2 linked regions of the Nitrosospira lacus genome follow. The protein of the gene in region 2 binds, or shares a complex with, the protein of the main gene of each other region. Links are inferred from orthologs where the notes say so. Each region holds a gene or a part of one and is shown on either strand. Other genes may lie near its edges.

Region 1 (2,903 bases), 2.7 Mb from region 2 along the record:
CTGACCTTGACCCACGGCGATTTAAATTCTTTCAGGATAATTTGTGCGATGTGCTCAGCCAGCGCTTCCAGAAGAGAGAAATGTTTTTGTGACAGGGTTTCGTTGATGCGTTGGACAATAAAGGCATAATCCAGCGCGTCCTCGAAATTGTCTGTTTGGCAGGCCTTGCTCGCAGGCATCGCAACTTCCAGATCGAGCTGGATGGTCTGCGCGATAGTGCGTTCCCATGGATAAATGCCAATCAATGTTTTGACCTTGAGTTCTTGCAGGAAAATGATGTCCATTATGGTTCCTTCGGAATTAAAGCGTTTCCGGGATATGTCGTGGCAGCTGATTTTTCACGTAAAATCAGCGGGGGATTTTATTCTATTTGCAACAATGGTGCGAATAACATGATGTTGACGGTTCTCATACTGCTGGGTTATTTGCTTGGGTCCATTTCCTTTGGAGTGTTGGCGAGCCGGGTGTTCCGGTTGCCCGACCCCCGCATGTATGGTTCAAAGAATCCCGGAGCAACCAATGTACTGCGCAGCGGAAAGAAAGCAGCTGCGGTATTCACGCTGCTGGGCGATGCCGGTAAAGGCTGGGTAGCGGTGGTTTTGGCGCAGCATTTCATACCTGCCCTGGATGGGGACGATACGGCGATCGCCGCGGTAGCATTGGCGGTATTCCTGGGCCATATATTCCCTATATTTCTACGCTTCAAGGGGGGGAAAGGCGTGGCGACGGCCGTTGGCGTGTTACTGGGACTCAATCCATGGATGGGGTTATTGGCCATTGCCATCTGGATTCTGGTCGCGGCAATCTGGCGCATGTCGTCGCTGGCCGCCTTGGCGGCGGCGGGGCTTGCGCCAATTTATGCGCTATTTTTTCTTGGCTTCAAAGCAAGTGCTCTCGCCGTTCTTGTCATGTCCCTGGTAATCATCTGGCGGCACAAATCGAATATCGCCAGCTTGCTGGCGGGCAAGGAAACACGTATCGGCAAGCGCAGCATGCCTTGACCACACGTCCGGTTTAAGCCCCCGGTGACATTTCCTGAATTTCCAGATCCCACCGCGCCTTTATGGTAAAGGTGTCATCCGGCTTCCGATCCAAGGCACCTGGTGATTGCAACCGCATTGCCCCCGCGAATGCGATCATGGCACCGTTATCGGTGCAAAATTCGAGTTCCGGAAAAAAAACCGTGGCGCCTATTTTCTCGGCGTTGTGGCAAAGACTTCTGCGCAATTGACGGTTGGCGCCTACTCCACCTGCGACCACCAATTGAGTCAAACCGGTTTCTGCCAGCGCCGCTAATGATTTCTCCGTCAGTACATCTACCACGGCCTCCTGAAAAGCCAGAGCGATGCTTCCCCTGGTCTTCTCAGTAATTTCGTGCTTGTTTATCAGGGTCAGCACGGCGGTTTTCAAACCGCTGAAACTGAAATTGAGGTCGCCGCTGTGGAGCATGGGACGGGGGAGTCTGAAGCGCTCCTGTTGACCCGAGCTGGAGAATTCATCGGCGAGTTTGGACAGTGCCGGTCCGCCGGGATAACCCAGTCCCAGCAGTTTAGCGGTCTTGTCAAAAGCCTCTCCCGCCGCGTCATCCACCGTTTCGCCCAGTAGCGTGTATTGTCCCAGGCCGCTTACTTCCATCAATTGGGTATGGCCGCCCGACACCAGCAGCGCCACAAACGGAAAAACAGGCGCGGGGGTGGATAAAAGCGGAGACAGGAGATGTCCCTCAAGGTGATGAATGCCCAGCACCGGGATCCGCAGCGCAAAGCCTAGGGCAGCGGCAATACTCGCTCCCACCAGCAGCGCTCCGGCCAGTCCCGGCCCACGGGTATAGGCGATTGCATCGAGATCCCGCAGATCGAGACCGGCCGCCGCAAAGGTTTGTCTGATGAGCGGTAATACGCGCCGGATATGGTCGCGCGAGGCAAGTTCCGGTACAACGCCGCCATACTCACCGTGCATTTCCGTTTGCGAATAAAGCGCGTGACTCAGTAGACCGCGCTTGGTGTGATAGAGCGCAATGCCGGTTTCGTCGCAGGATGTTTCAATGCCAAGTACGAGCAATGGAGTTTGGAGAAAATTAGTCTTTTACAACAAAATTACGTACTGCTATATAATGGCGAGCTTTCTACACGTTGTACCATTCATACACGCCATTTATCCAACTATTTACATATTAAGGAAGGGGACCCCATCTTCATGACCACTATTAAAGTCAAGGAAAACGAGCCATTTGAAGTCGCCATGCGTCGTTTCAAGCGTACCATAGAAAAAACCGGTCTGCTCACTGAATTACGTGCCAGGGAATTTTACGAAAAGCCCACCGCTGAACGCAAGCGCAAACTGGCCGCCGCGGTTAAGCGTACTTACAAGCGCCTGCGCAGTCAGTTACTCCCACCGAAACTTTATTAGCTAAAGCTAGTCATAAATCCATCCATGAATCTCGCACGCCGTCACGGATTGATTGCGGAAAGAGATATCAGTTTCAAAAACTCATAGTTTTTGCTGGGCAGATGATTAACTGGCCATACGTGGTGTGATGCGATTTAATCGACCGGTTTCGGGGCAATAACTAAAGCAGATAATCTCCATTGTGAATCTGAAGCAACAAATCACTGAGGATATGAAAGCCGCCATGCGCGCGGGAGATACCCGGCGGCGTGATGCTATCCGGTTGCTGCAGGCCGCGATCAAGCAGCGCGAAGTGGATGAGCGCATTGTGCTGGATGATGCCGCGGTCGTGGCGGTGATAGAGAAGATGCTCAAACAACGCAACGATTCCATTACGCAATACGAGGCTGCAGATCGTCATGATCTGGCCGATGCGGAGAAGTACGAAGTTAGCGTGCTGCGAGTTTATATGCCTGCGGCATTAAGCGACACCGAAGTGGAAAGTGCCGTAACCG
Region 2 (2,774 bases):
AATGAGAAAAGAAAGTTATTCCAGAAACACCATTTTTGAACGCGCGAGGGGGGGATTGTTGGCGAAATAGCGTTTGATACCGGCAAGCATTGCGTCGGCCAATTTATCCTGGTAGGCGGCGTCTTTCAGTTTCTTTTCTTCGTCCGGGTTACTGATGAAAGCGGTTTCCACCAGGATAGACGGAATATCGGGAGACTTGAGTACGGCGAAGCCCGCCTGCTCCACATCGCTTTTATGCAGATGGTTTATATCGCCGATTTCCGAGAGTACCTCCCGGCCGAGCCTGAGACTGTCGTTAATGGTGGCTGTTTGTGACAGATCCAGCAGAGTTTGCTTGAGATAGGGATCCTTGATATCCAGGTTGACTCCCCCGATCAAGTCCGCCTCGTTTTCTTTTTTCGCCAACCAGCGGGCAGCCGCGGAAGTTGCTCCGCGCTCGGACAGCGCGAAAACAGACGAGCCGCGTGCATGCGGCTTGATGAAAGCATCCGCATGCACCGATACGAACAGATCGGCGTTCAATTGGCGTGCTTTTACCAGGCGCATCGGTAGTGATATAAAATAATCGCCTTCACGTGTCAGGGCTGCGCGCATGTTCGGCTCTTTATCAATCTTCGCTTTAAGCTTCCTGGCAATCGCCAGTGTGATATCTTTCTCATGGGTGCCACTGCGGCTTATTGCGCCGGGGTCCTCGCCGCCATGCCCGGGATCGATGGCGACCGTTATAAGCCGTATTGTTTCCGGTCTATTCTTTCTGGTGGTCGCGGTATTTTTTGCTATTTTGCTATTTGTCTTTATGCTCGTTTCGTTACCGGCATTGAGTTCTGGTTGTAACATTGCTGTGGCATTCTCGTTCAGTAACGCCATGAGCGGATCGGGCGGGATAGCGGGGTAAATGTCCAGCACCAGCCGATAACCGTAACTGCCTACAGGATTGAGGATAAATGCTTGCGGTATGGCCTCGGTTTTGAGGTCCAGCACCAGCCGCAATATGGTCGGCTTGAAACGGCCGATACGCACTGCGCGTATATAAGGATCGGTGGAGTCGATTTTTCCTGGCAGCCTCTCAAGTTCCGGACTAAGCCTGACATGCTCCAGGTCAACCACCACTCGATCCGGATCTTTTACCACGCTGAGCGAGTACTGGATGGGCAAAGCGGATTCTAGCGTGAGACGCGTATATTCCGGTGCCGGCCAGACACGGGCGGAGCTGACCAGGGTATTCGCAAAAACGGTGTTGCTGAGTGACAAAAACGGGACGAGTGTCGCCATCAACAAAAATAGGGCGAATGCCGATGGAATAGAAAGATTGTGGCAACAGGCTATTGCCCGAGGTTTCTTAGGGTTCGCCATTGCTTTAAACACCGTCTGCCTGTCTCCGTATGCGCCTGAATTTCGACGCGGCGATGATCTGTTCCGGTGATGTGGATAAGAAACTGCAAATCTGGTGGAGGCAACAATCCGCCCGCTTTTTCGGGCCATTCCACCAGACAGATTGATTCCGTGTTGAAATATTCTCGGAAACCTGCTTCCTCCCATTCTACTGGATCATTGAAACGATAGAAATCAAAGTGATAGAAGTATAACCTAGAAATTTTATAAAGTTCAACTAAATTATAGGTGGGGCTTTTTACTTTTCCTTGATAATCCAGGCCGCGCAAGATCCCTCGCGCCAGTGTGGTTTTGCCCGCGCCCAGATTGCCGCTCAGGAAGACGCTAATACCGGGATGCAATATCGTTGCGATTTCCGCGCCGAGTGCCAGCATTGCGATTTCTCCCTCGAGATTGCGCGTAAAGTGATATGAGGCAGAAGAATCGGTATGATGAGAATTATGCAAGAAAAAATATCCAAGGATCCGTCAGGTATTCCGTGCAATCTCCCGGACGCAGGGGTCGACCTGCCCCGGCTCGCCGATGCGATCAAGGCATGGGGGAAGGAGCTGGGCTTTCAGGAGATTTGCATCGCGGATGCAAATGCCGAGATGGCAAAAGCGGAATCCGGGCTGTTTGAGTGGCTCGGCAAAGGCTATCACGGTGAGATGGATTATATGGCAAAACACGGGACACGACGCACACGTCCATCTGAACTCGTTCCCGGTACATTGCGCGTGATCTCGGTGCGCATGAACTATACGCCGCCCGCCGCGAAGAACAGCTGGCAGGTGATGCACGATGGCGATAAGGCATTTATTTCCCGCTATGCACTGGGTCGAGATTATCACAAGGTGCTGCGTGGACGCCTGCAAAAACTTGCCGATAAAATAGCCGCTGAAGTGGGTCACTTCAATTACCGTGTCTTCAGCGACAGCGCGCCGGTGATGGAGGTCGAATGGGCGCAGAAATCGGGCCTTGGCTGGCGCGGCAAGCATACATTGCTGCTTTCGCGCGAAGCTGGATCAATGTTTTTTTTGGGTGAGCTGTATACCGACTTGCCAGTACCCGTGGATAGTCCAACAGGGAATTACTGCGGAAGCTGCACCAAGTGCATCGATATTTGCCCTACTCAGGCGATAGTCGCCCCTTATAGGCTCGATGCCAGACGCTGTATTTCCTATCTCACTATCGAACATAAGGGCAGTATTCCAGAAGCCTTGCGCCCCCTGATCGGCAACCGGGTGTATGGTTGCGATGACTGCCAGTTAATTTGTCCATGGAACAAATTTGCGGCAGTTACCGGTGAGGACGACTTCGCGGTACGCAATGGCCTGGATGATGTGTCACTTGTCGAGTTATTTGGCTGGACTAAAGAAGAGTTCGATATCAGGCTTGCCGGC

The links. The genes of interacting proteins can lie anywhere in the genome.
Region 1: the proteins of tsaE (region 2) and tsaD are in contact, whole or in part, in a crystal structure (PDB 6N9A), measured with the Thermotoga maritima proteins. The link is inferred for Nitrosospira lacus from one-to-one orthologs. Residues at the interface, in WP_004082108.1 of Thermotoga maritima: Leu37, Gly38, Lys46, Lys57, Val59, Lys60, Ser61, Thr63, Phe64, Thr65, Leu66, Met67, Val69, Pro71, Tyr82, Arg83, Leu84, Asp86, Asp88, Phe89, Asp93, Ile128, Asp130, Glu131, Arg134; in WP_004082750.1 of Thermotoga maritima: Cys10, Asp11, Arg49, His50, Leu82, Gly84, Gly135, Gly136, Glu154, Thr155, Leu156, Asp157, Asp158, Ser159, Glu162, Asp165, Lys166, Arg169, Leu170, Tyr175, Lys213, Thr214, Leu217, Tyr218, Gln221, Arg222, Asn324.

Annotation. Positions count from the first base shown.
Region 1 is NZ_CP021106.3:2,920,135-2,923,037, reverse strand. What follows is about bases 39-2,897. They hold tsaD (tRNA (adenosine(37)-N6)-threonylcarbamoyltransferase complex transferase subunit TsaD), read right to left. Parts: upstream 2,062-2,897; coding sequence 1,015-2,061; downstream 39-1,014. Other genes in these bases: EBAPG3_RS13315 (GatB/YqeY domain-containing protein), read left to right, coding at 2,591-2,897; rpsU (30S ribosomal protein S21), read left to right, coding at 2,197-2,409; plsY (glycerol-3-phosphate 1-O-acyltransferase PlsY), read left to right, coding at 393-1,001; folB (dihydroneopterin aldolase), read right to left, coding at 39-284. Outside these bases: more of folB, read right to left, coding at 1-38; more of EBAPG3_RS13315, read left to right, coding at 2,898-2,903.
Region 2 is NZ_CP021106.3:256,443-259,216, reverse strand. What follows is about bases 45-2,774. They hold tsaE (tRNA (adenosine(37)-N6)-threonylcarbamoyltransferase complex ATPase subunit type 1 TsaE), read right to left. Parts: upstream 1,767-2,774; coding sequence 1,323-1,766; downstream 45-1,322. Other genes in these bases: queG (tRNA epoxyqueuosine(34) reductase QueG), read left to right, coding at 1,833-2,774; EBAPG3_RS01105 (N-acetylmuramoyl-L-alanine amidase), read right to left, coding at 45-1,272. In the rest of the region: more of EBAPG3_RS01105, read right to left, coding at 16-44. UniProt on the Escherichia coli protein: Required for the formation of a threonylcarbamoyl group on adenosine at position 37 (t(6)A37) in tRNAs that read codons beginning with adenine.